DNA from 3 places in the Kitasatospora sp. NPDC018619 genome. Region 2 is predicted to be linked to each of the others. Evidence: riboswitches for the same ligand, from Rfam matches in the RefSeq annotation. Region 2 holds a riboswitch; each other region holds the start of a gene.

Region 1 (10,045 bases), 220 kb from region 2:
ATCCGCGCCCCGCCCGGCAGCGGCGAGCCCGCGCGCAGCCGGCCGAGCACCAGCGTCCGCTCGAACAGGAAGACCCGCCGGTACTGCGGGGCGGCTGCGGCCACCCGGTTCAGCGCGATCGAGGAGAAGCTCATGATCCGGGCGGACGGGCGGCCGCCCTCCGGGGTCGCGCCGATCCCGAAGCGCTCCAGGGCCCGCAGCAGTTCGGTCTCCACCCGGCCGCGGAAGCGCACCGGGTGCTTGGTCTCGATCGCCAGCTCCACCGGGCGGCCGCACTCCGCCACCAGCTCCAGCAGCCGCTCCAGCCGCAGCACGCCGCGCAGCTCCGGGTCGGTGCTGGGGCGGCCGGTCTTCCAGGCGCCGAAGTCGTACGCCTCCAGCTGGGCGAGGGTCATCGCCGAGACGGTGCCCCGGCCGTCGGAGACCCGGCCGATCCGGCGGTCGTGCACGCAGACCAGCGCGCCGTCGGCGGTGACCCGCACGTCGCACTCCAGCGCGTCCGCGCCCTCGTCGAGCGCGCGCCGGTAGGCCGCGAGGGTGTGCTCGGGCAGGACGTGGGAGGAGCCGCGGTGGGCGATCACCTGGACGGCGGGCACCGTGCGCGCCGCCCTCGGGGGCAGGTCTGTGCTGGTCACGGCCCCAACGATAGGCGGCGGAGGTGAAGCGCGGACGAAGACGGCCCCAACCCGTGGGGCCGTCTTCGTTCCCGGCCGGGCCCGGCCCGGCTCCGGACGGCTCAGCTCCGGACGGCCCGGCTCCGGGCGGCGCGGCGGCGGGCCAGCGGGGTGAGCGCCCAGGTGGCCAGGGCGGGCACCAGGAAGGCGAACAGCGAGGCGGAGGTCCACTCCTGCGGGGTGAAGTGCAGCGCCTCCCGGACGGAGGTCCAGAAGCCCGTCCACCAACCCGCGACCCCGGTCGGCGCGATGAGCTGGTAGACCGCGAAGCCCAGCGCCCACGGCAGCAGCATCAGCCAGCGCGACGGCGCGTCGGCGGAGAGGTCCCAGCCGCGACGGCCGGCGCCGAGGAAGTAGTCCACCACCAGCACCGCCAGCAGCGGCACGAACACCGAGCCGATCAGGCCGAGGAAGCCGTAGTAGGTGTCGGTGAACTCGTCGATCTGCAGCGCCAGCACGGTGGTCAGCGCGCCGATCGCGCCGGAGAGCACCCGGCGGTCCGCCCTCGGCAGCAAGTTCTGCACCGACATCGCGGTCGAGTACACGTTGGCGAAGGACTGGTCGGTCTCGCGCAGCACCAGCACCAGCAGGAACAGCCAGCCGGCCCAGACCCCGAGGAAGGAGTCGAAGATCCGGTTCGGGTCGCCGTCCGACCGCAGCAGCGCCATCAGGCCGAGCACGTAGCACCAGACCTGGGCGATCGTGTAGCCGGAGAAGCTGCCCCAGAACGCCGAGCGCGGGGTGCGCGAGTGCCGGGTGTAGTCGGCGGCCAGCGGGACGAAGGAGACCGACACCGCGATCATCGCGTCGGTCGCGCCCAGGAAGCCGTGCCAGTTGCCCGCGCCCGGGTCCGGCACGCCCTGGCGGCCCAGCTGGACGGTGAAGTACACCATCGCCACCGCGACCGCCCCGGCCACGAAGCGGCGCAGCACCGCGATCGAGCCCAGCGGCCAGATGGTCAGCGCGGTGGTCAGCGCGCCCGCGAGCAGGACGAACAGCCAGCGGTAGCCGCTGGTGTGCGCCACGGTCTGCGCGCCCGCCGAGATGGTCAGCAGCTCGAACACGCCCCAGCCGACGCACTGCACGATGTTCAGCACCGTCGGCAGGTACGACAGCCGGGTGCCGAACAGCCCGCGCAGGTTCGCCATCGCGGGGGCGCCGGTGCGGGCGCCGATCAGCGCGGCCACGCCGAGCATCGCGGTGCCGACCGCGGTGCCGACGGTGATCGCGGTGACCGCCGCGGCCAGCGACAGCTCGCTGCCGCGGGCGCCGAGCACGGTGGCGGCGGTGGAGAAGCCGATCAGGCTGACGCCCAGGTTCATCCAGAGCGCGAAGTGGTCCCGGAACCGCAGCGTGCGCGGCGGCTCGGTGTCCAGTACCAGGGGCGCCTCCACGTGCTCGGCGCGCCTGGAGGGGTCCAGGACGGCGGTGGCCGCGGACCGGGAGGAGTCCCCGGAGGAGGGCGCACCCGAAGGAGAGGATGGCGAAGCAGGCGGCATGGCCGATACTCCCTACGCCGGCATTACCCGGACAGGTTCCGGCGGTCTGCGCCCCCTCGACCGCCCGCCGTCCCGGTGGCGTACGGTCGTCATGCGCACTCTCAGCCTGGTGGGTCCAAGCTCCCGCGTGTCAGTTGTGAGCGACAGGCTAACCGGCACGGGGTCGAACACCCAAGGCCGAGGGCGCGCGGTCCGCATCGCGGGACGTCCGGCGGGGGAGGGGAGCCTCGGCCGTCGGTACCGGTGTCGGTGCCGGCTAAGGATTCTTATGAGTTCTTCAGAGGGGTCCTTACGGCAATCGAATCGACAGTGCGAAAAACTATGGTCCTTGGTTCTGCCAGCTATGGAGGTCGTCCGTGAGCACCGAGCGCGAGGTTGGGCCCACCGGGCCGCAGGGGGAGCAGCCCGCCGGCCGGGGAGCGGCCGAGTCCGTTTCCGAAGGCCCCGCTCAGGGCGGGCACCAGCCGACCATGGCCTTCCGGCGGGTGCCGGAGCAGGAGACGGGCGCGGTCGAGGCCGCCGCCGCCGAGTCGGCGCCGGCCGCCGACGGGGCCGAGGGCGCCCCGGCCGCGGGCGGGCACAAGCCCACCGTCGCCTTCACCAAGGTGCCCGCACCGGAGGCGCCGGCCGCGCCCGCCGCGGCGGAGCCGGCCGTGGACCCGGCCACCGGCTACATCGACGCGCCGCCGCCCGTCCTGCCGCCCGCCCCGCCCGCCGCCCCGGCCGGGCCGCCGACCGGCAACCCGTACGCCACCCCGAGCCACGGCGTGCCCGCCGCCGGTGCGCACGAGGGGTACGGCGCCGCCCCGGCCGCGCCCGCCGCCCCCGGCCACCACCCCTTCGGGGCCGGCCAGCCGCTCGGCGGCTGGGGCCCCGCCCACGACTCCGCCCCCGGCGGTGCGGGCTACCCCGGCGGCCCGGCGGGCCCGCTCGGCTACCCGGCGGACCACGCCGGCGGCCCCGGCGGCCCGCGCCGCAGGCGCAACGGCCTGGTCGGCCTGGTCGCGGCCGTCGCACTGGTCGCCGGCGTGGCCGGCGGAGCGGTGGGCGTGACCGTCGCCGACCGCGGCGACAGCGTCAGCTCCGCGAACGACCACCGCAGCACCACCGTCCAGGCCAGCGACACCCAGAAGAACGAGCCCGTCCCCGGCTCGATCGCCGCCATCGCGCAGAAGGCGCTGCCCAGCGTCGTCACCATCAAGGCGCAGGGCAACGGCGAGTCCGGCACCGGCACCGGCTTCGTCTTCGACACCGAGGGGCACATCCTCACCAACAACCACGTCGTCGCGCCGACCCTCGGCGGCGGGAAGCTGACCGTCAAGTTCGCCGACGGCAGCGCCTACAGCGCCTCGGTGCTGGGCCACGCCGAGGGCTACGACGTCGCCGTGATCAAGATCGACAACCCGCCGAAGGCCAAGCTGGCCCCGCTGCCGCTGGCCGACTCCGACAAGGTCAACGTCGGCGACGCCACCGTCGCGATCGGCGCGCCGTACGGCCTGGAGTCCACCGTCACCAGCGGCATCATCAGCGCCAAGGACCGCCCGGTGGCCTCCGGCGACGACACCGGCTCGCAGGCCTCGTACATGAACGCCCTGCAGACCGACGCCTCGATCAACCCCGGCAACTCCGGCGGCCCGCTGCTCGACTCCGGCGGCGCGGTGATCGGCATCAACTCGGCGATCCAGTCCAACGCCTCCGCCAACGGCCGGGCCGGCAGCATCGGCCTGGGCTTCGCCATCCCGATCAACCAGGCCAAGTGGGTCGCGGATACCCTGATCAAGACCGGCAAGCCGGTGTACGCCAAGCTCGACGTGCTGCGCAACGACGACTACAAGGGCGACGGCGCGCAGATCCAGACCAAGGACATCCAGGGCCAGCCCGCCGTCACCCCCGGCGGCGCGGCCGACAAGGCCGGCCTCAAGCCGGGCGACGTCATCACCAAGCTCGGCGGCGTCCCGATCGAGAACGGCCCCGCCCTGGTCAGCCGGATCTGGACGCACAAGCCCGGGGAGACCGTCGACGTCGAGTACACCCGCAACGGCCAGACCCTCAGCACCAAGGTCACCCTCGGCCAGCGCGAGGGCGACCAGCCGTGACCCCGCGCGCACCGGAACGTGTGCGCCGAACCCCGCCGGACCCGTTAGGCTGACCTCCGCCTGGAGAGCTGCCCGAGCGGCCTAAGGGAACAGTCTTGAAAACTGTCGTGCGGTGACCCCGTACCGTGGGTTCGAATCCCACGCTCTCCGCCGGTAGGGAACCACCTGCTCAGGGCGGGTGCCGACATCGTTCGGCACCCGCCCTCGGTGTTTGTCCCGCGGCCGCCGCGGGCGCGGTTGACCCTGACACGGTGGCAGGCGATGGAGTGGTCGCACCATGTTGAACATCGGAGACTTCGCCAGCCACGGCCGGGTGTCGGTACGGATGCTGCGCCACTACGACGCGATCGGGCTGCTGCGGCCCGCCCGGGTGGACCCGGTCAGCGGGTACCGCTTCTACGAGGCGTCCCAACTGGCCCGGCTGAACCGGGTGATCGCGCTCAAGGAGCTCGGCTTCACCCTGCAGCAGGTACGCGCCGTCCTGGACGAGCGGGTGGACGCGGCCGAGCTGCGCGGGATGCTGCGGCTGCGGCGGGCCCAGCTCGCCGCGGCGATCGCGGCCGACGAGCTGCGACTGGCCCGGGTGGAGGCGAGGCTCCGGACGATCGAGAGCGAGGGGACCATGTCCGCGCACGATGTCGTGGTGAAGCCGGTGCCGTCCGTCCGGGCGGCCCAACTGACCGCGGTGGCCGCGAGTTACGAGCCGGAGGACATCGGACCGGTGATCGGGCCGCTGTTCGCGGAGCTCTGCGGGCGGCTGGCCCGGGCCGGGGTCGAGGCGGCCGGCCCGTCCGTCGCCCGCTACCAGGACGCGCCGGAGGGCGCCGGCGCTGTGCTGGTGCTGGCCGCCGTCCCGGTCGGCCCGTCGGTGCGCGCGGGCGCGCACGACTTCGAGGTGGTCGACCTGCCGGCGATCGAGGAGGCGGCGACGATCGTGCACCGCGGCCCGATGGACGAGGTGCTCGGCGCCGGCCAGGAGCTGGCCCGCTTCATCGAGGAGAACGGCTACCGCTCGGCCGGCTACGCCCGGGAGCTGTACCTGGAGTGCCCGCAGGACCCGGCGGGGTGGGTCACCGAGCTCCAGGAGCCGGTGGTCCGCCGGTAGCCGTCGGCCCGGCCGGGTGCGCTCCGCGGCCCGCGCGCCCGGCCCCGTCCGCCGGTGCGCCCGCCCTGTGGCCCACTTGCCCGGCCCCCGCCCGCCGGGCAGAGTGCGGAGGGCGGGGGCCGGGCGCGAGCGGAGGCGGCGATGGGTGATCTGACGGACCGACTGGCGCAGGGCCTGCCCGAGGGGGCCGTCGTGGTGGACCCGGACGTGACCGCCGCGTACCGCCACGACATGGCGGGCTTCTGCCCGGCCGGGCAGCCCGCGGCGGTGGTGTTCCCGGAGACGGTCGAGCAGGTGCAGCACGTGCTGCGCACCGCGACCGAACTGCGCGTCCCCGTGGTGCCGCAGGGCGCCCGGACCGGGCTGTCCGGGGCGGCGAACGCGGTGGACGGCTGCGTCGTGCTCTCGCTGGTGAAGCTGGACCGGATCCTGGAGATCGACCCGGTGAACCGGATCGCGGTGGTCGAGCCCGGCGTGGTGAACGCCGAACTCTCCCGCGCCGCCGAGGAGGTGGGCCTCTCGTACCCGCCGGACCCGTCCAGCTGGGAGTCCTGCACGATCGGCGGCAACATCGGCACCGGGGCCGGCGGGCTCTGCTGCGTGAAGTACGGCGTCACCAGCGAGTACGTGCTCGGGCTGGACGTGGTGCTGGCGGACGGGCGGCTGCTGTCCACCGGCCGCCGGACCGCGAAGGGCGTCGCCGGGTACGACCTGACCAGGCTGTTCGTCGGTTCGGAGGGGACGCTCGGCGTGGTGGTCCGGGCGGTGCTGGCGCTGCGGCCCGCCCCCGCCCCGCAGCTGGCGCTGGCGGCCGAGTTCCCGAGCGCGGACGCGGCCGGGGCGGCGGTCTGCGAGGTGATGGCGCGCGGGCTGAGCCCGTCGCTGATGGAGCTGATGGACGCGGTCTCGGTGCGGGCCGTCAACGCGTTGGGGCGGATGGGGCTGCCGGAGTCCACCCGGGCGCTGCTGCTGGTGGCCTTCGACGGGCCGGACCGGGTGGCCGAGCTGGCCAGGACCGCCCGGCTGTGCCGGGAGGCCGGGGCGACCGAGGTGGTGCCGGCCGAGGACCAGGCGGAGTCCGATCTGCTGCTGGCCGCCCGGCGGATGGCGCTGCCCGCACTGGACCGGCTGGGCACCACGATGATCGACGACGTGGCCGTGCCGCGCTCCCGGCTGGCCCGGATGCTGAACGGCGTCGCGGTGATCGCCGAGCGGCACGGGCTGACCATCGGGGTGGTCAGCCACGCCGGGGACGGCAACACCCACCCGATCGTCATCTTCGACGCCTCGGACGCGGAGCAGACGGCCCGCGCCCGGCGCTCCTTCGACGAGATCATGGCGCTCGGGCTGGAGCTCGGCGGAACGATCACCGGCGAGCACGGGGTGGGGCTGTTGAAGCGGGACTGGCTGGCCCGTGAGCTGGGCCCGGTGGCCCTGGACCTCCAACGGCAGCTGAAGGCGGTCTTCGATCCGCTGGGAATCCTGAATCCAGGAAAGATGATCTGATTTTCATGGGGATATCGGCAAAAGTCGACAGGTACGGGTGATCGAACCTTTCAGGGGCGCGCACAAAGTTCGTACGCGCCAGGGTGGTGCGCCCGGCGGGCCACCCTGGCGCCGTCGCGCCGCCGACCAGTCTGCGCGGATTCGGCGGCCGTCCGAGTGAAGTCCCAGCTCGGACGGGGGATGTCGGTGCGTTTGCCGTTTTGTCGGTCCCTATGCGCGGCTGCACTGGATATCACGCGAACGGGCGAAATTCACCGTGGGAGCTAGCGCTTTGTCGATTTGTTGCGGAAGTCTGTCTTCCGGCGTCGCAGCCCGTAGGTGTTCGTCCCGCGGACGAACCCCGCACCACCTGATCGACCTCTGTCCGACAAGAACAGCTTCCGGAGGCACCCATGGCTCGCACCCCCACCCGTCGAACAGCCCGGCTCCTGCTGGCCGGCCCACTCGCGGTCGGCCTGCTGCTGGCGGGCGCCGGTGCCGCCGCCGCCGACGAGGGTGCGGGTGCCGAGGGCTCCTCCAACGCCGGGGTGGTCTCCGACACCGGCACCGGCAACGTGTTCGGCGGGGTCGACGGCAACCACGTCTCGACCCAGCAGACCGCCGTCGGCTCCGGTGCCTCGAACCAGGACAACACCGTCGCGGTGAAGGACAACACGGGCACCGTCCAGGCGGGCCAGGGCAACAAGGACGTCAACGTCGTCGTCGCCCCGACCTTCAACTGACCGGCCGCACGGCCGGGTGACGGCACCGGGCACCACGGAAGGCGGGGGCGCCGGACGTGGGAGGCCGCGGCTGGGCTGAGCAGCCGGGGCGGGCCCGGGCCTGATCCGCAGACGGCCGGGACGACCGGAACGGCTCGAAGGGAGACCGAGTCACCGACGCATCAGACCAGAGGGAACAGCGCAATCGACCGGCCGGCGGAAAGGGTCACCGCGGAACCGGTCCCGTGGGCGGTGCCGCCATCGGCACCGCCCACGGGTGCGTCCGGAGCCCTGCGCCCGGGGCCCGGAGCCGTCCACCGAGGGCCCGCGACCGGAGCCGTGGGAGCCCGGCGGTACGGTTGCGCTCCGACAGCGCACCCACGCGTCCGGGCCCCGGAAGGACCGGCCCGGCCGGGGCGGCGACCGCGGCAATCGGAAGGAAGGGTGTGCGATGGCGGCGGAGGAGGAGGGCCTGACCGGCCCGGGCGAGACCGGGCCCGTCCCGGAGACCGGACCGGCACCGGCGGCGGACGCGCGCCCGGAGCCGTCGTCCGACCCGCTCCACGAGCACCGCCCGGGGCCCCGGTCCGTCCCCGAACTGCTGCTCGGACGCCCGCCGATGGCCCGCCCGCTGCCGTCCTTCGACCACGAGGCCGCCCCCGCCGAGCCCGGCCCGCTGTTCGTGGACTGGCTCGCCACCGCGCTGCACGCCGGGGTGCTGGACCCGCAGGCCTTCACCCTCTCGACCGTCGACGCCGACGGCATGCCGGACGCCCGGGTGCTGGTGCTGCGCGACGTCGACGCGGCCGGCACCGGCTGGAACTTCTCCGCGGCCGCCGACAGCCCCAAGGGCCGCCAGCTGGCCGACCACCCGGCGGCCGCGCTGACCGTCTACTGGCCGCAGCTGGGCCGCCAGGTCCGGGTGCGCGGCATGGTCGAGCGCGCCGCCGACCTGGTCGCCGCCGCCGAGTTCGCCACCCGCTCGCCCGCCGCCCGGGTCGGCGCGCTGGTCGGGCGGCAGAGCGAGCCGCTGGGCTCTGTCGCCGAGTACGACGAGGCGGTGGCCGTCGCACGCCGCCGGTTGGAGGCGCACCCGGACGCGGTCGCGCCCGGGCACGCGGTCTACACCCTGTGGGCGCACGAGGTGGAGTTCTGGCAGGGCGACGCCCAGCGCCGGCACACCCGCCTGCGCTACACCCGCACCGGCCCGGTCAGCGCCCCGGAGTGGTCGCGCACCCTGCTCTGGCCGTAGCGCCGTAGCGCCGTAGCGCTGCGGCCCCGCGCGCGCTACCGCCGCCCGGTCAGCGTGGCGCCCACGCTGGCCGCGACCACGCAGCCGATCCCGGCCAGCTGCGGCATGCCCAGCAGCTGGCCCAGCACCACCAGCCCGACCAGCGCGCTGACCGCCGGCTCCAGGCTGACCAGCACGCTGAACACCCGCTGCGGCATCCGTCGCAGCGCGGTCATCTCCAGCGCGTACGGGATCACCGGCAGCAGCAGCGACACCCCGGCCACCGCCGCGAGCAGCGCCACCGGCGAGGCGCCGGGCTCGGTCAGCCCGTGCCAGGCCTGGCCGAACCCGAACGGCGCCAGCGTCAGCGCGCCGACCGTCATCGACACCGCCAGGCCCTGGAACCCCTGGAAAGCCGCGCCGACCTTGTCGGTGAACAGGATGTACAGCGCGTAGCAGGCGGCCGCCCCGAAGGCGTACAGCAGGCCGACCGGGTCGAGCGACCCGCCCCCGTCCCCCTCGCCGAGCAGGGTCAGCAGCACCACGCCCGCAGCCGCGAGCAGCGCCCAGAGCAGGTGGCTGGCGCGCCGCGCGAAGACCAGGGCGACGGCGAGCGGGCCGAGGAACTCGATGGTCGCGGCGGTGCCCATCGGCAGCCGGTCGATCGCGCCGGCGAACAGGAAGGTCATCCAGGCGGAGGCGACGCCGAGCAGCGCGGCCGCGGCGAGGTCGCGCGGGCGCTTGTCGCGCAGCTTCGGCCGGGTGACGGCGAGCAGGATGACGGCGGCGAAGCCGAGCCGCAGGAAGGTCGTGCCGCTCACGCCGAGCGGGCCGAACAGCGGCTTGGACAGCGCGATGCCGGTCTGCACCAGGAACATCGCGGCCAGACAGAGAAGCGGCGCCGGGATCCGCTCCGGGCGCCGCAGGCTCTTGCCGAACCGGCCGGTGGTCCGGCCGGGCCGGACTCCGGGTGGCGCCGAGGGGCCGGAGGCCCCACCTCGTCGCCAGCTGCCCCGCTCGCCGGCAGGCTCGCCCTTGGGTGCGGGCGGCATGGCCAGGGCCTCGGCGACGGCGGCGGCCGACGACGAGGCGGTGGGGGTTTCGCTGGTATGGGAGGTGGGCATAGTCGTGAGTTTGCCGTAAGGAGTGATGAAGCAGCAAGCTCGTTACAAAAATCGGGACGGATACGGACGGGTGCGTCCGAAAGGGTGGACTCGCGAGGGCGCTGCGGCG
Region 2 (10,045 bases):
CGCACTACCTGCGCGACTACGCCCGCGCGCTCGCCGTCTGCGCCGCGAAGGCGCCCGGGGAGGAGGACGTCCGGGCCTTCGCCGACGACGCGGTCGGTGCGCTGGCCGCCGAGCAGGGCATGCACGCCGAGTTCCTGACCGCCTTCGGCGGCAGCGCCGAGGAGGCCGCCGCGGAGCCGGTGCTGCCCACCACCCGGGCGTACACCAGCTACCTGCTGGCCACCGTCTACGGCGGCTCCTTCGCCGAGGCGGTCGGCGCGGTGCTGCCCTGCTACTGGATCTACGCCCGGGTCGGCGAGGCGCTGCTCGCCCAGGGCTCGCCCGACCCGCTGTACGCCAAGTGGATCTCCACCTACGGCGACGAGTCGTTCCAGTCGGTGGTCCGCCGGGTGCTGGCGCTCACCGACCGGCTGGGTGCGGAGCTGTCCGCGGCCGAACGCCGCAAGGTGGTCGGGCACTTCGTGACCACCTCGCGCTACGAGTGGATGTTCTGGGACGCCGCCTGGCGCGGCGAGCGCTGGCCGGTCTGAGCCGCGCCGGCGGGCCCGTCCGTCGTCCGGCGGGTCCGTCCGTCGTCCGGGCCGCCCCGGACGACGGACGGGTGCCCGGTCAGCCGGTGACGTAGTAGCCGTTCACGTCGGCGATGAGGTGCAGCCAGTACCCGTGGTTGTAGACCGAGTACGTTCCACCCGAAGTCACGGCCGTGGTCGCCGAGTTGGCGGTGGTGCGTCCCGGTGCGACGTTGACGGTGGAGGTGTTCGGCGCCTTGCCCGGCCCGGGGAAGACGGTGAGGTGGCCGTCCGCGTGGACGTCGGTGGCCGTCACGTTCGTCTCGACGCCCACGGCGTTCGGCACCGAGCCGTCCGCGGGGACGGCCTGGATCTGCCCGGTCGCCCAGGCCGGCACCCCGTCCCCGAAGCCGGTCCGGGAGTCGAAGGCCCGCACCGGCGTCTTCAGCGCGCTGAACAGGCCGGTGCCGGAGGGCCCGTAGTAGCCGACCACGTCGATGATGACGTGCACCCAGCCGGCGTGGTTGTAGAGGTCGATCCGCCCGTCCGCGCCGACCGGCACCACGACGCGGTTGGCGACCGTCGAGCCCGCCGGGAAGTTGACGTTCGAGCCGTTGGCGGGCCGCGTCGTGCCGGTCGGGTACGCGGTCACGAAGCTGTCCCACGAGCCGTCCGTCGTGGTCACGTTGAGGACCACCGCGGTGGCGTCCGCGGTCCCCAGCTCGGGGCTGGTGACCTGGTAGCTGCGCACCGCGTCGCCGCCGAGCCGGCCGGTGCCGTCGCTGCGGCTGTCGGCGATCCGGGTGGGGGCCACCGGGGCGTACCGGTCGGTCGCCGCCGTCCGGTAGTAGCCGACCACGTCGAGCACCACGTGGGCGGTGCCCGCGTTGTTGTAGAGGGTGAGCCACGGGACGAAGCGTTCGATCGGCCCGGTGGCGACCGTGACCAGGTTCGAGACGGTCTGGCCGGGCCTGAAGTTGACGCTGGAGGTGGCCGGCTTGGTGCCCGACGCGCCGGGGGTGGCGCTGAGCGTCACGTAGCTGTCGGCGGTCGGGTCGGTCACGGTCACGTTCACCACCACGGCGGTGGCATCGGCCGGGACGACGCCGTAGCACTCCTGCGGGGGGTGGCTGTGGCAGCCGGTGGCGATCGGGGTCGAGAAGTAGCGGCCCGCCTGCAGCGGCCGGGCGGTGCGGTCCACCGGGACCTGGTAGCCGTCGCGGGTGTCCAGGATCCGCTTCGGGGCCATCCCGACGAATCCCGCCGGTGCGGTGAGGGCGCCGGCAGCGGCGGCGGCGGTTGGGGCGGTGGTCGGGGCGGTGAGTGGAGCGGTGCCTGGAGCCGCGGCCGGAGCGGCGGAGGCGGGGACGGCGGCCAGGGCCGCGACGGCGAGGTGGACCACCGCGAGAGCGGCTGTGGACATGGCTGTTCTGGCCCGCATGGTCAGGTTCCCCCCTGTTCGACGGTGCCGGGAGGGCGTGGTCCCGGCACTAGTTGGACGCTTCGCGGGGCCGGGGGTTGCGCTGCCGGCGGAGGAATTCTCGGGGGCCACCCGGGGGGTGCGGGTCGGGGGGATCTCGGGGTTCTCTCCGGGCCGTCGGGCCTCGTTCCGGCACTCGCGCCACCGTACGATCGAAGCACCGAAAGCAAGCGGGATGCGGCACCGGACGGCGGCCGACCCGAGGGGAGAAGAGGAACCGACATGGCTGAGCTCTGGAAGTCGCTGCCCTCCTGGGTGCGCAACATCGTCATCCCGGTGCTGGTCCTGGTGCTGGCCTGGAACATCGTCGCGTTCGTGTTCGGCGTCGTCGGCGCACTGCTCTCGATCGTGATCAAGCTGCTGGTGGTGGTCGGCATCGCGGCCGCCGTGGTGGTCCTGGTGAAGAAGGCCGCCAGGAGCTGACCGACCGCCCCGTAACGCCGCCCTGAGGGCCCCCGCGAGGGGGAGCCGGGCCTCGGGCGTTCTGCGACGGGCTCCGCTACTGGTTGCGGTAGTAGCCGAAGAGGTCGGCGATGACGTCGGTGGTACCGGCGTGGTTGGCGATGTCGAAGTAGCCGTCCGCGCTGACCGGGACGGTGGTGCCCGGACCGCCGTTCGCACAGGCGCTGTTGGAGCCCTCGACGTACAGGACGGCGGCCGGTTCGGCCGCCACCGCGGGCAGCGGCAGGCCGACCACGGCGGAGACTACGGCGGCGCTGAGGCCGGCCGCGTGACGGACGCGCACGGAGTGATTCCCCCAAAGATCGTCAGAGCCCCGACATCCCGGCCCGGCCGCCGGCACGGACGGGCCGTGCGTGCCCTGGTGGAGTGCCTGCGGAGCATTCGTGAGCATGATGGGGGCGCCTGCGGACGCTTCCGGCCACCGGGGCCCCGTCGGAACGCCCCTCACCGGGCGGTGGTGCGCTCTGGACCAGCGGCGATCCGCTCGCTACGGTGTTGGACGTCGTGTGCAGGCAACACCGCCTGCGACGCGGGAGCTCGGAGCACCGGGCTGAGAGGACGCTGACCGGGACGTCGACGGACGGACCGACAGCTGCGTCGACCGCAGGAACCTGACCGGGTAATGCCGGCGTAGGGAGTAGAGGTCAGATGACCACGTTCGAAGCACAGCCGCAGTCTGCCCAGGGCGCCCCCAGCAGCGAGCGCACCGGCTACCCGGCCCCGGCCTGGCGCAAGGCCCACCGCGAGGGATCGCGTCCCGACCTGCGCGTCCCGTACCGCGAGGTGCAGCTCACCAACGGCCGGACCGTCCCGCTGTACGACACCTCCGGTCCGTACACCGACCCGTCCTACGAGCCCGACGTGCGGCGCGGCCTGCCGCCGCTGCGCGACGCCTGGATCCGCCAGCGCGGCGACGTCGAGGAGTACGACGGCCGTGAGCCGCGCCCCGAGGACGACGGGATCAAGCACACCTCGCCGCGCGGCGGGAACCTGCGCAACCTGGACGCCGTCTTCCCCGGCCGTCCGCGCCGCCCGCTGCGCGGCCGCGGCGGGGTGGCCGTCACCCAACTCGCCTACGCCAAGCGGGGCGTGGTGACGCCGGAGATGGAGTTCGTGGCGCTGCGCGAGGGCCTCGCGCCGGAGTACGTGCGGGCCGAGGTGGCCCGCGGCCGGGCCGTCATCCCGGTCAACGTGAACCACCCGGAGGTGGAGCCGGCGATCATCGGCACCAACTTCCTGGTGAAGATCAACGCCAACATCGGCAACTCGGCCGTCACCTCCTCGATCGAGGAAGAGGTGGAGAAGATGACCTGGGCGACCCGCTGGGGCGCCGACACCGTCATGGACCTCTCCACCGGCCGCAACATCCACACCACCCGCGAGTGGATCCTGCGCAACTCCCCGGTGCCGATCGGCACCGTGCCGCTCTACCAGGCGCTGGAGAAGGTGGACGGCAAGGCGGAGGAGCTGAGCTGGGAGGTCTACCGGGACACCGTCGTCGAGCAGTGCGAGCAGGGCGTCGACTACATGACCGTCCACGCCGGTGTGCTGCTGCCCTACGTCCCGCTCACCGCGCGCCGCAAGACCGGCATCGTCTCGCGCGGCGGCTCGATCATGGCGGCCTGGTGCCTGGCCCACCACCGGGAGAACTTCCTCTACACCAACTTCGAGGAGCTCTGTTCCATCCTCGCCGCCTACGACGTCACCTTCTCGCTCGGCGACGGCCTGCGCCCGGGCTCGATCGCGGACGCCAACGACGAGGCGCAGTTCGCCGAGCTGAAGACCCTCGGCGAGCTCGGCCGGATCGCCCGCGAGCGGGACGTCCAGGTGATGATCGAGGGCCCGGGCCACGTCCCGATGAACAAGATCAAGGAGAACATGGATCTCCAGAAGGAGATCTGCGACGAGGCGCCGTTCTACACCCTCGGCCCCCTCACCACCGACGTCGCCCCCGGCTACGACCACATCACCTCGGGCATCGGCGCCGCGATGATCGCCTGGTGGGGCACCGCGATGCTCTGCTACGTGACCCCCAAGGAGCACCTGGGCCTGCCCAACCGGGACGACGTCAAGACCGGCGTGATCACCTACAAGATCGCCGCCCACGCCGCCGACCTGGCCAAGGGCCACCCCGGCGCCCAGGCCTGGGACGACGCCCTCTCGGACGCCCGCTTCGAGTTCCGCTGGGAGGACCAGTTCAACCTGGCCCTCGACCCGGAGACGGCCCGCGCCTTCCACGACGAGACCCTCCCCGCCGAGCCCGCCAAGACCGCGCACTTCTGCTCCATGTGCGGCCCGAAGTTCTGCTCGATGAAGATCTCCCAGAAGATCAGGGACGAGCACGGCGACGGGTCGACGGCGGTGGCGACGGAGTTCGACGCCGAGGCCCTGGCGGGCATGGCGGAGAAGTCCGCCGAGTTCGCCGCCCGGGGCAACCGGGTGTACCTGCCGCTGGCCGACTGACGGGCCGACGCGGTCTGACGACGGGCGCCGCTCTCCGAGGCCGACGGCCTCCGGGAGCGGCGCCCTGCCGTGTTTCCGAGCTCGACTCCACCGCTGGGTGGCGGCTACGTCCGCGACGTTCCGGCGCAGCCGACAGCGGTACCCAGGCGAGGCGCGAGCTGAGCCGGCGAGGGGTCCGGCGGGGTCGGCGGCGAGTTCGTCGGAAAACCTTCCGGGGAGCGATGAGTTCTCGGGGCGGCTCCGGTCTACCCCTGTGCAAGCGATCACGCGACCACGCAGGAGAGACCGAGATGACCGAGAACCTGGGCGAGCTGACCATCACCCGCGAGCTGCCGGGGACGCCCGCCGCGGCGTTCGAGGCGTACTTCGAGCCGGAGCAGTTCGTGCGCTTCTGGGGGCCGGTCGGCACCCACGTGCCGGTGGAGACGGTGACGATCGAGGCGAAGCAGGGCGGGCGCTACGACAGCACCATGGTGATCGACGCGACCGGTGAGCGGTACCCGCTGAAGGCGGAGATCACCGAGTTCCGGGCGGGGGAGTCCTTCGCGCTGCTGGAGGAGGGCACCGGGATGCGGTCCAGCCTCACCTTCACCGAGCTCGGCGAGGGGCGCACCCAGGTGGTGCTGCACCAGGTCGACGTGCCGGAGATGTTCCGTGGGCCGGAGGCCGAGGCGGGGCTGAACTCCAGCTTCGACCGGCTGGTCGAGCACCTCGCCGGGCGGGCCTGACCGGTGCGGGGGGCGTAAGGGGGCTGCCGGGCCCGGGCCCGGGCCCGGCAGCCGCTCAGTCCTCGGGGGCCTCGGCGTCCTCGGGGTACCAGCGGAGCTCGACCGTGTTGCCGTCCGGGTCCCGGACGTAGACGGAGGTCGCGGTGCCGCGGGCGCCGAAGCGGGGGACGGGGCCTTCGAGGACGGTGAAGGTGCCGGCGTCGATGACCTCCTGCCAGTCGAGGGGCTCGACGGTGAGGCAGATGTGGTCGACGTTGGACTCGTGCCGGGGGCCGTGGACCAGGTCGATGATGGTCTCGGGGGTGATCCGCACGGACGGGAACGACACCCGGCCGGCCCGCCACTCCTCGACCCGTACGGGGGTCAGGCCCAGCAGGCCCGAGTAGAAGGCGAGCGAGCGCTCGACGTCGGCGACGTTGAGGACGAGGTGGTCGAAGGCCTTGACGCGCATGGGGACCGGCTCCGTTCCGGGGCTGGGGACGACTGCTGGGACGACGGCCGGGACGACGGCCGCGGGGCGACTGCTGCGGACGGTCTCCACAATGCTCCAGGCCGCGGGCGTGATCAATACCCGGCAGCCCTACGGTCGCCCGGGTCCGCCCCGGGGCACGCCGGCGGGCCGGGTGCCGTCAGGAGGTCGCGCGCAGGCGGGGTGCCGGGGCGCTGAGCAGGCGGTCGAGGTGGGAGGCGGTCGCGGCGTCGGCCGGGAGCAGGACGAGGAGCTGCTGGGAGTCCTCGGGGAACTCCAGGGTCGCGCGGTGGAAGCGGAGTTCGGGCCCGTCCGGGTGGCGCAGGCGCAGCGGGCCGCGGCGGGGGACGAGGTGGTTGCCGAGCCGGCGGGTGAACTCGGGGCCGGCGAGCGGGGCGACGTCGGTACGTCGGCGTCTCCTCGATGTGGCCTGGCTGTTCGCCCGGCTGCGGCACGCCGCGGCCGTGGCGGGCGGCCCGCGGTTCGTGTCGATGCGGCACCAGTACAGCCTGGTGCAGCGGCAGGAGGAGCGGGAGATGTTCCCGTTCCTGGCCGACCAGGGGGTGGCCGGCCTGGTCTGGTGCCCGCCGGCCTCGGGCCGGCTGGCCCGGCCGTACGGGCGGCAGACCGTCCGCTCGGCCGGGGACCCGGTGGCCGGACGGTTCTTAGCGGACGTCGACCGCCCGATCGTGGAAGCCGTCCAGCGCGTCGCCGAGGCCCGGGGCGTGCCGATGACGCAGGTCGCGCCGGCCTGGGTGCTGCGCAATCCGGTGGTGGCCGGCCCGGTCGTGGGCGCCGCCCGCCCGGGCCACCTGGACGACGCGGCGGCCGCCCTGGGCCTGCGGCTCACCGACGCCGAGGCGGCGGCCCTGGAGGCCCCGTACACGCCGCGCCTGCCCACCGGCTTCTGAGCCGCGCGGCCGGTGCGGGGACGGCCGGGGTGGGACATCCGGCGCGGGGACGGCCGGCGCGGGGACGGCCGGCTCAGCCGACGTCGTCGGGGCCGGTGAAGTCGGGTGAGGTGTATCCGGGTCGGGTGGGGGTGGCGGGGTGGGGGAGGTGGGGGTGGAGTTCGGTGTGGTCGACGTCGTCGGGGCCGGTGAAGTCGGGTGAGGTGTACCCGGGGCCGGTGAAGCCGGGCGGGGTGGGGGCGGAGGAGTGCGGAGCCCGGCCCCCGGGGCCGGTCGGTCCGTCGGCCCCCGGGCTGGTGAAGGCGGGCGGGCTGTAGCCGGGGCCGGTGAAGTCGGGCGGGGTGAAGTCCGGGCTGGTGGCGTCGGGGCCGTCGTGCTCGGCCCGGGCGGCGGCCGTACCCGGCACCGGCGGCAGTGCCGCGAGCAGGTACGGGACGAGGCCGTGCTCGCGCAGTGCGGCGCGCCACTCGCCGTGGGCGTCGCCCAGTTCGGCGGCGAGCTCCGGGTCGGTGCCGGCCGGCGTCGCGGCGGCGCCGTCGCGCAGGGCGGTGAGCAGCAGGCCGACGAGGCCGATGGCCATCGCGGCGACCCCGGCGGCGAGCGCCACCCAGCCGGCCGTGACGAGGGAGCGGGCCAGCGCGACGTCCGGGCCGACGGCGCGCAGCAGGTAGCCGACCAGCAGCAGGAACAGCGCGGCGGCCCAGGCCAGGATCGGGGTGAGCACGGTGAGGACGGGGAACAGCCCGGCGCCGCTGCCGCCCCCGGTGCGCAGCTGGGCGAGCAGCCCGGGGTTCGCGGGCTCGCCGCCGGGCGGCGGCGGGGGCGTGCTGTGCAGGCTGTCGCGCAGCCGGGTGTAGTGGGTGTACTCGGTGGCGGCCGCGGCGTTGACCCGGTCGGCGTCGCGCAGGGCGCGCAGGCGCAGCTCGGCGGTGGTGAGCGCGCCGGGTGCGCGCAGGGCGGCGAGGACGGTGCGGTCGCGCAGGGCTTCCGCGAGGAGCCGCTCGTACTCGGGGCGGTCCTCGGCGAGCAGGGGCGGGGGGTTGGACATGGGGACCCCGTTCGTGCGGACCCCGATCGCTGCGCCCCGGGGGCGCGCGGCCCTCAGGGCGCCGAAACGGGCGCGGAGGCGGGCCGCCGGACGGGCGGCCGGGTGTGGTGTGCCTCATGGTAGGGGCGGCCGCGCCCGGGCTGACAGTCGGTTTCCGGAATTTCGCGCCCCCGGACGCGCGCGTGCGACGGCCCGGGCGCCGGGAACAACTGTTCCCCGTGCGCGGGTGGTTGGAAGCCGACGGCCGGTCAGTCGATGGGCAGCCGGGCGACCAGCAGCCGCCCCTCCATGGTGACGCCGCCGTCCATCGCCACCGCGAGGTCGTCCGCGTACACGTACGGCCCGGGGATGTGCGGCGGCTGGCCGTCGTCGTTGTGCACTGCGCCGGTGAGGTACGGGATGGGGCTGTGTCCGTGCACGATCCGGCTGCCGCCGTAGGTGTCCAGCAGCTCGTGCACGGCCATCGGGCCGGCGTCGCCGCGGAAGGCGAACCGCTTGGTGAAGCGGCGGAAGCAGTCCCACCAGTCGTCCACGCTGCCGTCGGCGAGCAGGCCGTGCACGGCGTCGTTGACGTCGGGGATGGACTCGCCGTACTCCAGGTACGCGGTGGTGTCGGAGTGCAGCAGCAGGTGGCCGTCCTCCAGCGCGATCGCGGGCAGCCGGGAGAGCCAGCTGATGTGGTGCGCCTCCAGCCGGTCCAGGTCGCTCTGCTGGCCGCCGTTGAGCCGCCAGGCGGCGAGGAAGGAGGCGGTGCCGGCGGTGGACTGGACGGGCTCGTCGCCGTACTTGGCGGCGCCGAGGAAGAGCAGTTCGTGGTTGCCCATGAGGGCGCGGCAGTAGCCGCCGGCCGCGGCGGCCTCGGCGGCCAGCTGCATGACCAGGTCGATGACGCCGATGCCGTCGGGGCCGCGGTCGGTGAAGTCGCCGAGGAACCAGATGCGGGCGCGGCCGGCCGACCAGTGGCCCTCGGCGTCGATCAGGCCCTGGCCGTGCAGCGCGGCGCGCAGCTCCTCCAGGTAGCCGTGCACGTCGCCGACCACGTAGACCGGGCCGGGGGGCTCGCCGGGGCCGGGGGCCGGGTACGGGTAGGTCGGCGCGGCGGGGTCGGGCAGCGGCGGGCCGAGCTCGATGGTCGGCGGGTCGTCGCGGCCGTCGAGCCGCAGCGCCGGGGAGGGCTGGTCGGGCAGGGTTGGCTCGTAGCCGCCCTGCTCCTGGCCGTCGTAGCCGCCCTGCTCCTGACTCCCGGCGTAGCCGGCGGCGTCCTCGTACCCGGAGGCTTCGTCGTACCCGCCCGCGTCCTCGTACCCGCCCGCGTCCTCGTACCCGGCACCGTCCTCGTACCCGGTGCCCTCCTCGTAGCCGCCCTGCGCCTGGTGCCCCTGGTGTCCCTGGTGCCCCTGCTCCGAGAAGGCGGGGCCGTGGTCCAGGCCGATGCCCTGGGCGTGCACGGTGTGGCCCTGGCCGTCGGCGGGCCAGTGCTGTTCCAGGTAGCGGGCTCCGCCGTAGCCGCTGTAGGTCTCCCCGTCGTAGGCCTCGCCGCCGTCGTAGGGGGCGGCGGGGTAGCCGGTGGCGGGGTCGGGTTCGTAATAGGTGCCGTACGGCAGCACATCGAGGTCCGGCTGGTGGCGGAGGCCTGAGTGGGGGTGCTCAGGCCCGGGGAAGCGGTCCTCGGGAGTCATTCGCCCATCATAGGAAGACCACTCTCCCGGCGTCGTCACCTGGTGGGTATCCAATCCTCCGGAGCGTCAGCCGGGCGGTCCCACAAGGTCCGTTTTGTCCCGGCTCGGTACGGTCTCGTCAGCTCCGGCCGGGCACCGCTTCCCGGCCTCGGGGCTGCTGCGGCGAGGTGGTCTACACCTCGCCCGGGGGCCGGGGCGGGCTCACGGTGGTGCGCGGGCTCCGGCGCTGCGAGGAGGCGCGGACGATCAGCTCGGTCGGCATCAGGGTGCCCGGGGGCGGCCCGGTGCCGGCGGTG
Region 3 (10,045 bases), on a different contig from region 2:
CGCGGATGAAGCGGGCGGTGAAGCCCTCGTCGCCGGCCAGCGAGGGGTGCATCACCTTGAGCGCGACCACCCGGTCCAGGCGGGTGTCGGTGCCCTTGTAGACGGTGGACATCCCGCCGGTCGCGATGCGCTGTTCGACCCGGTACCGGTTGTCGAGCAGCGTGCCGATCAGGGGGTCGTGCAGTGCCATGTCCACCCGGAGAGTCTAGTGGGGTGCCCGGCCGCCGGGCCGGAGGACACCGCCCGGGGGCCTGGCTGTGCCCGGCTTGTGACACGCGGGGGGTGCCTGGACCCGCGTCCCGCGTCCCGCGCCCGGGGCCCGCGCCGACGCCCCGGGACGCGGGCTCAGAAGGCGGGGTGCTCCCGGGTGTCCAGGTCGGCCCGGCCGGCCATCGCCGAGGAGGCCTCGGCGTGGAAGCGGCGGGGGATCCGGCCGGCCCGGTGGGCGAGCCGGCCCGCCTCGGCGGCGTGCCGCATCGCCTCGGCCATCAGCACCGGCTCCTGAGCCCTGGTCACCGCGGAGGCGAGCATCACCGCGGCGCAGCCCAGCTCCATCGCCAGCGCCACGTCGGAGGCGGTGCCGGCGCCCGCGTCCAGGACCACCGGGACGCCGGCGCCCTCCACGATCAGCTGGAAGTTGTGCGGGTTGCGGATGCCCAGGCCCGAACCGATCGGCGAGCCCAGCGGCATGACGGCCGCGCAGCCCACGTCCTCCAGCTTGCGCGCCAGCACCGGGTCGTCGTTGGTGTACGGCAGGACGGTGAAGCCGTCGTCGACCAGCGTCTCGGCGGCGTCCAGCAGCTCGACCGGGTCGGGCAGCAGGGTGCGCTCGTCGGCTATCACCTCCAGCTTGACCCAGTTGGTGCCGAGCGCCTCGCGGGCCAGCCGGGCGGTCAGCACGGCCTCGCCGGCGGTGAAGCAGCCGGCCGTGTTGGGCAGCACCCGGATGCCGTTGCGGGTCAGCACGTCGAGCACGGAGCCCTGGGTGGTGGCGTCGACCCGGCGCATCGCGACGGTGGTCAGCTCGGTGCCGGAGGCGAGCAGCGCGCGCTCCAGGACCTCCAGGCTCGGCGCGCCGCCGGTGCCCATGATCAGCCGGGAGGAGAAGGTCTCCCCGGCGATGGTCAGAAGGTCGTCGGCCATGGTTCAGCCTCCCTGCACGGCGGTGAGGATCTCGACCCGGTCGCCGCCGTGCAGCGCCGTGCCGGGCCACGAACCGCGCGGCACCACGGCCTCGTTGAGCGCGGCGGCGACACCGGTGTTGGCGGCGCTGACGGAGGCCACCAGCTCGGCGAGGGTGGTCGTGGCGGGCACCCGGCGGGGCTCGCCGTTGACGGTCAGGGCGATGTCGTTCAGGGCGGTCTCGGTCATGGGCGGGCCTTCGTGACGGGGGAGTCGGGGGAGAACCGGGTGGGAGTGAACGGCCGCGCCAGCTCCGGGAGTTCGCCGGTGGCCAGGTACCCGGCGACCAGGTCGGCGCTCACCGGGGTGAGCAGCACCCCGTTGCGGTAGTGGCCGGTCGCGGCGACGAGGCCGGGCAGCGCGGTCGGGCCCAGCAGCGGGGCGTTGTCCGGCGAGCCGGGGCGCAGGCCCGCCGAGGTCTCCACGAGCGGGAGTTCGGTGATCCCGGGGACCAACTCGTGCGCGTCGCGCAGGAGTTCGTACACCCCGCCGGCGGTGACGGTGGTGTCGTAGCCCTGCTCCTCGGTGGTCGCGCCGATCACCAGCTCGCCGTTCTCGCGCGGGACGACGTACAGGTGCTGCCCGCGGACGACCGCGCGGACGTTGCGGGAGAGGAACGGCCGGTAGGACTCCGGGACGCGCAGCCGCAGGATCTGGCCCTTGACCGGACGGATCGCCGGCAGCACGCCCGCCGGCAGGCCGGGCAGCCGGTGGCTGTGCGGGCCGGCGGCGAGGACGACCCGCTCGGCGCCCACCGTCTCCCCGGTGCTCAGCCGGGCGCCCGCCGCGCGGCCGCCCGCGACCAGCAGCTCGACCGCCTCGGCCCGGTGCAGCCGGACCTCGGCGCGCTCGCAGGCGGCCGCGAGGGCGGTGAGCAGCCGGCGGGGGTCGACCTGGTGGTCGTCGGCGACGTGCAGGCCGCCGCGCACGCCCGGGGCGAGCATCGGCTCCAGCCTGCGGGCCTCCCGGCCGGTCAGCCAGGTCGAGTCCAGGCCGAGGCGCTGGTGGAACGCGTGCAGCTCGCGCAGCTCGGCGCGGTCGTCGGCGTCCTGGGCGACGGCGAGCGTGCCGCACCGCCGGTAGCCGGTGTCCAGGCCGCCGCTCGCCTCCGTCAGCTCGGCGGCGAAGTCCGGGTACCGTTCGTTGGAGGCCATGCCGAGGCGCAGCAGCGGCTCCTCGCCGTACTGGAGCTCGGTGACCGGGGCGAGCATCCCGGCCGCGACCCCGGCGGCGCCGCGGCCGTGCGCGGGGTCGACCACGACCACGTTCCCGAGGCCGCGCTGCGCCGCGCGCCAGGCCACGGCGAGGCCGATGACGCCTCCGCCGATCACCAGGACGTCCGTGCGGGCGCCCGGTAGCAAGCGTGACAAAGCTGCTCTTCTCCCTTCGCCGGTATGACCCGGATCAGGTTCGGACGGTCGCGGGCCGTGCCAGCCCGCCTCTCAGCCCGGTCCGCCGGGCTCCCGTGTGGTGCCCCCACCTTAACGCCGGGCCCGGCCCGGCCGAAGGCCCGTACGCGGGGCGGACGTGCGGCCGGGGCGGGAGGGCCGGGGCGGGAGGCCCTCCGGCCGCCCGCGGGCCGCTGGGTACAGTGACGTGCGTGGCAGAGCTGAGCGCAACGGACCGGGTGGTCGTCGTCGGAGCCGGGCTGGCCGGGGCGCAGTGCGCCCTCAAGCTGCGGGAGGGCGGCTGGCAGGGGCGGATCGCGCTGGTCGGCGAGGAGCCGCACGCGCCGTACGACCGCCCGCCGCTCTCCAAGGACGTGCTGCTCGGCAAGGCCGACTCCACCGCCCTGGACATCGACTACGGGCGGCTCGGCATCGAGCTGCTCACCGGCCGCCGGGCCACCGGCCTCACCCCCGGCGTGCTGCACACCGACGCCGGCGACCTCCCGTACGGCGCGCTGGTGATCGCCACCGGCGCCGTCCCGCGCGCCCTGCCCGGCGCCGAGCGGGCGCACCTGCTGCACACCCTGGACGACGCCCTGGCGCTGCGCGCGCTGCTGCGCCCCGGGCTGCGGCTGGTGCTGGTCGGCGCGGGCTGGATCGGCGCCGAGGTGTCCACCGCGGCCCGCGCGGCGGGCTGCCGGGTGACGGTGGTCGAGGCAGGCCCGGCGCCGCTGCCCGGCGCGCTGCCGGCGGAGGTCGGCGCGGCGATGGCCGCCTGGTACGCCGAGGCCGGGGTGGAGCTGCGCTGCGGCGTCGGGGTGTCCGCCGTCGAGCCCGGCGCGGTGCTGCTGGCCGACGGCTCCCACCTGCCCGCCGACGAGGTGGTGGTCGGCATCGGGGCCCGCCCGGCGACCGGCTGGCTGGCCGGCTCCGGGGTCGGGCTGGACGCGGCCGGCGCCGTCGTGGTGGACGGGCGGCTGCGCACCTCGGTGCCCGGCGTCTTCGCGGCGGGCGACTGCGTCAGCTACCCCTCGGCCCGGGCCGGCGCCCGGCTGGCCGTCCAGCACTGGGACCACGCGCTGCGCTCCGGCGAGGCGGCGGCCGCCGCCGTCCTGGGCGTGCAGGCGCCGGCCTACGACCCGGTGCCGTACTTCTGGTCGGAGCAGTTCGGGCGGATGGTCCAGTACGCCGGGCGGCACGCCGAGGGCGACGAACTGCTCTGGCGGGGCGGCCCGCGGGACGCCGACTGGTCGGTGCTCTGGCTGCGCGACGGCGTGCCGAGCGCGGTGCTGGCGGTGGACCGGCCGCGCGACCTGGCCCAGGGGCGGAAGCTGGTCGAGCGCGGCGCCGCGCTCGACCGGGCCCGCGCCGCGGACCCCTCCGTGCCGCTCAAGGGGGCCGCCGCTTAGCGCCGGGCGGCGTCGAGGTGGCAGTCTGGTGCCGTGAGTGAGATCGATGCCAAGACCGAAGCCCTGGTTCCCGAGTGGCTGTACCTGCCCGACATCTCCGAGCGGTGGGGTGTGCTCGTCACCGAGGTCCGCAACATGGTCAAGAAGGGTGACCTGATCGCCGTCCGCCGCGGCCCCAACAAGTCCCTCCAGGTCCCGGCGGCGTTCGTCGACGAGGCCGGCCCCGTCAAGCACCTGGTCGGCCTGCTGACCGTGCTGCGGGACAGCGGCTTCACCGACGACGAGATCATCCGGTGGATGTTCACCGAGGACGATTCGCTGCCCGGCACCCCGGTGCAGGCGCTGTGGGAGAACCGGGCCACGGAGGTCAAGCGCCGCGCCCAGGCCATGGCGCTCTGATGGCGGACCTGCGCGCCCGCCTCGCCGAGGCGCGGCTGTACCTGTGCACCGACGCCCGCCGGGAGCAGGGCGACCTCGCCGAGTTCCTGGACGCGGTGCTGGCGGGCGGCGTGGACATCGTCCAGCTGCGCGACAAGGGCCTGGAGGCCCGGCAGGAGCTGGCGGCCCTGGAGGTCTTCGCCGACGCCTGCCGCCGGCACGGCCGGCTGCTGGCCGTCAACGACCGCGCCGACGTCGCCCATGCGGCCCGGCCGGACGTGCTGCACCTCGGCCAGGACGACCTGCCGGTGCCGGCCGCCCGGGCGATCCTCGGCGAGGACGTGCTGATCGGCCGCTCCTGCCACGCCGAGTCCGAGGTGGACGCGGCGCTCGCCGAGCCGGGCGTGGACTACTTCTGCACCGGCCCGGTCTGGCCGACCCCGACCAAGCCGGGCCGCCCGGCGCCGGGCCTCGGCCTGGTCTCGTACGCGGCCGGGCGGGCCGCCGACCGGCCGTGGTTCGCGATCGGCGGGATCGACCTCGGCAACCTGGACGAGGTGCTGGCCGCCGGCGCCCGCCGGATCGTCGTGGTGCGGGCCCTCACGGCCGCGCAGGACCCGGGGGCGGCGGCCGCCGAGCTGTCCCGCCGGGTGCGCGCCGCGCTCTGACCGCCCCGGGGCCGCCGCCGTCCGTCAGTGCTTGCGGACGGTGGCGGCCTCGGCCAGGGCCAGCAGCACCGTCCGGGCCCGCTCGTCGGCGAGCGGCGCCGCCTCCAGCGCGGCCAGCGACTGCCGCATCAGCTCCTCGATCCGGAGCTCCACCAGCTCGGGCGCCCCGCTGCGGGCGACCAGCGCGCTCAGCTCGGCGACCTCCGGGGCGCCGAGGTCCGGCGCGCCGAGCCGCTCGTCCAGGTGCCGGGCGTCGGCGGCCGACAGGCCCCGCATCGCGTGCGCGACCAGCAGGGTGCGCTTGCCCTCGCGCAGGTCGTCCCCGGCCGGCTTGCCGGTGACGGACGGGTCCCCGAAGACGCCGAGCAGGTCGTCGCGCAGCTGGAAGGCCTCGCCCAGCGGCAGCCCGAACGCCCCGTACGCCTCGACCAGCTCCGGCCCGGCCCCGGCCAGCAGCGCGCCGACCTGGAGCGGCCGCTCGATGGTGTACTTCGCGGACTTGTAGTGCAGCACGGTCCGCGCGCGGTCCAGCGCGCCCTCGTCCGTGGAGTCCCCGGCCACCGGCTCCAGCACGTCCAGGTACTGGCCGAGCATGACCTCGGTGCGCATCAGGTCGAACACCGGCTTGGCGGCCAGCACGGCGGCGGGCTCCAGGCCGGAGCGCAGGAACAGCTCGTCGCACCAGATCAGCAGCAGGTCGCCGAGCAGCACCGCGGCCGAGGCGCCGTACTGCTCGCGGTCGCCGCGCCAGCCGCTGGCGCGGTGCAGCGCCTCGAAGCGGCGGTGGACCGAGGGCAGGCCGCGGCGGGTGTCGCTGCGGTCCATCAGGTCGTCGTGCACCAGGGCGCTCGCCTGGAGCAGCTCCAGCGCGGCCGCCGCGTTGGCGATCGCCTCGCCGGTGGCGCCCCGGGCCGGGCCGCCGGCGCCGCGCCAGCCCCAGTAGCAGAAGCCCGGGCGCAGCCGCTTGCCGCCGTCCAGCAGGAAGTCGCGCAGCGCGTCGGCGGCCGGGGCCAGCCGGGGCGAGATCTTGTCGAGCAGCACGGACTGGCCGTCCATGAACGCGGCGAGCGCCGCGTTGACACGGGTGCGGACGTCCTCCACGTCCATCGGGTTGGCCGCACTGCTGGCCGCACTGGTGGCCGAACCGGGGTTGGCCGGCCGGGTGCTGGACGAGGTCACGATGGGGCTCCGCTGGTTCGCTGGGGTGCAGCAAGCGTAGCGGTGCGACCGGGAACGGGTGTGCGAGCGGCCCAGCCGGGGCGCCGGGGGCGGGGCCCGGCCGCGGTCCGGCGCGAACCGGAACGTTGCCCATCAGTTGTCTCAATAGTTGGAATCCGGTTGTCCGGCCCCTTCGCACGCCGGATAGCCTGCCAGCATGGCACTCGGTATCGCTTCCACGAGAACGGATCGCGCACTGACGGTGCGCGAACTCCTGGCGGCCGGAAAGCGCTCCTTCTCCTTCGAATTCATGCCGCCGCGCACCGAGGCCGGCGAGCAGAAGCTCTGGGACGCCATCCGGCGGCTGGAGCCGCTCGACCCCAACTTCGTCTGCATGACGTACGGCGCGGGCGGCTCCTCGCGCGAGCGCACCGTCAACATGGTCGGCCGGATCGCCACCGAGACGACCCTGACCCCGGTCGCCCACCTCACCGCCGTGGACCACTCGGTCGCCGAGCTGCGCAACATCATCGGCCAGTACGCCGACCAGGGCGTGCGCAACGTCCTCGCCGTCCGGGGCGACCCGCCCGGCGACCCGATGGGCGAGTGGGTCAGGCACCCCGAGGGCGTCACCTACGCGTACGAGCTGGTGGAGCTGATCAAGGGGATCGGCGACTTCTGCGTCGGCGTCGCGGCCTCGCCGAACATGCACCCGCGCTCGACCGACTGGGACGAGGACATCCGGCACTTCGTGGCGAAGATCCGCTCCGGCGCCGACTACGCGATCACCCAGATGTTCTTCGAGGTGGACGACTACCTGCGGCTGCGCGACCGGGTGACGGCCGCCGGCTGCGAGACGCCGATCATCCCGGAGATCATGCCGGTCACCAACGCCAAGCAGCTGGAGCGCTTCCCGCAGCTCAGCGGCTCGGCCTTCCCCGCCGAGCTGGAGGCCCGGCTGCGGGCGGCCATCGACGACCCGGCGGCGCTGCGGGCCGTCGGCATGGAGCACGCCACCGCGATGGCCGAGCGCCTGCTCGCCGAGGGCGCGCCCGGGCTGCACTTCATCACGCTGAACCACTCGACGGCGACCCTGGAGATCTACCAGAACCTGGGGCTGCACCAGCGCTGACGCCGGGTGTTCACCGGCCCGTCACCCCGCCGGGGGTGACGGGCCGGTCGTGTGCGGCCGGGCGCCCGGGGCGCCGGGAACGCGATGCGGTACCCCGGCCGTTGAACCGGTACAGTCGCCGCACACGCGCGGCGCACACGCGCGGGCACGCGACTGGAGGTAGCGGGCGGATGGGCATCGGATACCTGCTGCTGTACGCCGCGTTGGCGGTGGTGGCGCTCTGGCTGCTCGCGGAGGTGCTGCTGCAGAACCGGGCGCCGCTGCACTGGCGGGTCCTGGCGCTCGCCGGGTTCCTGGGCGTGGCCGCCGGGATGGCCCTCGGCTCGGTCGTGGTGATCGGGGCCGGCGCCGCGCTGTTCGCGGTCGGCCAGGCCTTCGTCACCCTCGCGGTCAAGCGCGGCCACCGGAGCGGCTGGTCGCTGCGCAAGCCCGACGGCAGCCTGCCCGGCCCGCTCGCCAGGGTGCCGCTGCTCGGCGCCCTCACCGGCGGCGCCGCCGCGGTGGCCGCCGCGGCCGCCACCCGCAGGCGGGTCGGCGAGGTCAGCGCCGTCGAGGAGGCACCGGCCCCGGCCGCGGCCCCCGAGCCGGTGCCCGACGAGGTGCCGGAGGTCGAGCAGACCGCCGCCTTCGAGATGCAGGAGCTCGCCCAGGACGGCGTCTACGCCCCCGGGTACTACGAGCAGCAGCAGCCCCAGCCGCAGCCCCAGGACCCGTACGCCGCCGCCTACCAGTCCGGCTACGACCAGCAGCAGTGGCAGACCCAGCAGCAGCCCGCCTTCGCCTACGACCAGCAGCAGGCCTACGGCGGCTACCCCCAGCACCAGCAGGACCCGTACGGCGGCTACCAGCAGCAGGACCCGTACGCGGGCTACCACCAGCAGCCGCAGGCCTGGGACCCGAACGCCCAGCAACAGCAGCAGCAGCAGCAACAGCAGCAGTGGCAGCCGCACCCCGAGCAGCACGTCCAGGGGATCCCGCAGCAGCCGGTCCACGACGAGAACCACGGCTACCAGCAGCAGAACACCTGGCACCAGGGCTGACCGCCCTACGCCGGGCCGATCAGCCCGGCGGTGACGCAGGCCGACATGCCGACACGGGCGAGCCCGCCGCCGGGGTGGGCGTTGCCGCCGACCAGGTAGAGGCCGGGCACGGGGGACTCGTTGGCGGCGTGCAGCCCCGCGTACGAACCGGCGAGCACCGGGCGGGGGACGGAGCCGAACAGCGCGCCGGTCTCCCGGCGGGTGTCCTCCGGGGTGCGCACGACCCGCCAGAGCACCCGCTCGCGAAGGCCCAGGCCGGCCGCGTCGACATGGGCGAGCAGCCGGTCGGCGTAGCGGTCGGCGAGGCCGGGGGCCGTCCAGTCGACGTCCTCCTCCTGCGCCGGGACGGTCGCCGTCAGCACCACGCTCTCGTGGGCGTCGTCGGGCCGCAGTGCCGGGTCGTCCGGGCGGAGCACCTGCACGGTGGGGCGCTCGCAGAGCGGCGCGGACAGGGTGAGGGCGTTCTCCTCGGCGGCCGGGTCGGCCGCGTGCACCACCGTCCGGTGCACGGTGCCCTCGGGCCGGGCCCCGCGCAGCGCGAGCAGCACGCTGAACCGGCCGGGCACCTCGAACGGCTCCCACTCCCCGGCCGGCATCCCCGGCCACTCGGCGATGCCGTGGCGGAACAGCGCGGCGGCGTCCATCGCCGAGACCACCAGGTCGGCGTCGATCCGGCCGTCCGCCGTCTCCACCCCGGCCGCCCGGCCGTCCGCCACGACCACCCGGGTGACCGGGGTGTCGAAGCGGAAGTCGACCCCGCGCGCCTCGCAGCGCCGGAACACCGCGTCCGCGAGGGCGCGCAGCCCGCCCCGGACGTACCAGACGCCGAAGGACTGCTCCATGTACGACAGCACGGTGGCCCCGGCCGGCGCCTGGCCCGGCAGCAGGCCGTGCCGCAGCGCGGGCTCGCCCAGCAGGGCCGTCAGGCCGGGGTGGCCGCCGAGCTGCCGCCGGGCCACGTCGTCGAGGGTCCACGGGCGGGGGCGGCGCAGCCGGGCCAGGCCGGTGCGCGGCGGGACGGGGTACGGGTCGGTGCGCAACAGCTCGGGGTCGGCCGGGAGCGGTTCCTCCAGCAGCGGGCGGCGGGTGGCCTCCCAGACCGTGCGGCCGTGGTTCACCACCTCGCTCCAGCGGGCGCCGGCCCCGGCGCCGAAGGCCGCGTCCAGGGCCTGGCTGACGCCGCCGCGGGAGGCGTTGGGCAGGGTGACGGCGGTGCCGTCGGGGAACAGGTGCCGGCTCTCCGGGTCGACCGGGGCCAGCTCGACCAGCTGCTCCAGCGGCTCCCTGCCGGTCTTCAGCGCGAGGTCGCGGTAGACGGCCGGGAGGGTGAGCAGGCCGGGCCCGGTGTCGAAGGCGAAGCCGTCGCGCTCGTACCGGCCGACCATGCCCCCGTACGTGCCGCCCGCCTCGCAGACCGTCACCCGGTGGCCGAGGGTCGCCAACCGGGAGGCTGCCGCGAGCCCGCTCATTCCTGCGCCGATGACGACGATCCTTGCCATGGCACCCGATCCTAAGACCCGCCCTCCGCGGCCCCCGCCGCCCGGGCGGCCCTGCGCTCGCGGCGGCGGGCCCGGAAGGCGCGGATCCTGGTGACCGCCAGCCGGACCAGCAGCAGGCCGGCGACCAGCACCGCGGCGGCGACCGAGGCGGCCAGCCAGGGGTGGAAGATCGCCAGCGTGACCAGGCCCGC

Evidence for each region. Region 2 has a riboswitch for thiamine pyrophosphate ahead of thiC (phosphomethylpyrimidine synthase ThiC). Riboswitches for the same ligand answer to the same signal wherever they lie in the genome.
Region 1: another riboswitch for thiamine pyrophosphate. It lies ahead of ACH5AR_RS07440 (purine-cytosine permease family protein); the one in region 2 lies ahead of thiC (phosphomethylpyrimidine synthase ThiC).
Region 3: another riboswitch for thiamine pyrophosphate. It lies ahead of thiO (glycine oxidase ThiO); the one in region 2 lies ahead of thiC (phosphomethylpyrimidine synthase ThiC).

The regions. Positions count from the first base shown of each region.
Region 1 is NZ_JBISAI010000004.1:39,528-49,572, reverse strand. It holds gene ACH5AR_RS07445 (glycerophosphodiester phosphodiesterase) at 1-635, opposite strand, end outside; gene ACH5AR_RS07440 (purine-cytosine permease family protein) at 737-2,173, opposite strand; TPP riboswitch at 2,166-2,310, opposite strand; gene ACH5AR_RS07435 (S1C family serine protease) at 2,530-4,269, shown strand; tRNA gene ACH5AR_RS07430 (tRNA-Ser) at 4,332-4,419, shown strand; gene ACH5AR_RS07425 (MerR family transcriptional regulator) at 4,547-5,374, shown strand; gene ACH5AR_RS07420 (FAD-binding oxidoreductase) at 5,516-6,880, shown strand; gene ACH5AR_RS07415 (hypothetical protein) at 7,273-7,602, shown strand; gene ACH5AR_RS07410 (pyridoxal 5'-phosphate synthase) at 8,033-8,833, shown strand; gene ACH5AR_RS07405 (EamA family transporter) at 8,869-9,936, opposite strand.
Region 2 is NZ_JBISAI010000004.1:259,649-269,693, forward strand. It holds gene tenA (thiaminase II) at 1-530, shown strand, start outside; gene ACH5AR_RS08370 (hypothetical protein) at 610-1,932, opposite strand; gene ACH5AR_RS08375 (DUF5326 family protein) at 2,212-2,412, shown strand; gene ACH5AR_RS08380 (hypothetical protein) at 2,489-2,734, opposite strand; TPP riboswitch at 2,971-3,105, shown strand; gene thiC (phosphomethylpyrimidine synthase ThiC) at 3,100-4,914, shown strand; gene ACH5AR_RS08390 (SRPBCC domain-containing protein) at 5,205-5,642, shown strand; gene ACH5AR_RS08395 (VOC family protein) at 5,698-6,093, opposite strand; gene ACH5AR_RS08400 (aldo/keto reductase) at 6,537-7,022, shown strand; gene ACH5AR_RS08405 (hypothetical protein) at 7,096-8,070, opposite strand; gene ACH5AR_RS08410 (metallophosphoesterase) at 8,319-9,749, opposite strand; gene ACH5AR_RS08415 (LacI family DNA-binding transcriptional regulator) at 9,922-10,045, opposite strand, start outside.
Region 3 is NZ_JBISAI010000008.1:140,537-150,581, forward strand. It holds gene pknB (Stk1 family PASTA domain-containing Ser/Thr kinase) at 1-190, opposite strand, end outside; gene ACH5AR_RS14860 (thiazole synthase) at 346-1,143, opposite strand; gene thiS (sulfur carrier protein ThiS) at 1,147-1,371, opposite strand; gene thiO (glycine oxidase ThiO) at 1,368-2,552, opposite strand; TPP riboswitch at 2,547-2,659, opposite strand; gene ACH5AR_RS14875 (NAD(P)/FAD-dependent oxidoreductase) at 2,774-3,979, shown strand; gene ACH5AR_RS14880 (Rv2175c family DNA-binding protein) at 4,013-4,378, shown strand; gene thiE (thiamine phosphate synthase) at 4,378-5,025, shown strand; gene ACH5AR_RS14890 (polyprenyl synthetase family protein) at 5,050-6,204, opposite strand; gene metF (methylenetetrahydrofolate reductase [NAD(P)H]) at 6,401-7,315, shown strand; gene ACH5AR_RS14900 (hypothetical protein) at 7,486-8,355, shown strand; gene ACH5AR_RS14905 (phytoene desaturase family protein) at 8,361-9,854, opposite strand; gene ACH5AR_RS14910 (DUF4126 domain-containing protein) at 9,866-10,045, opposite strand, start outside.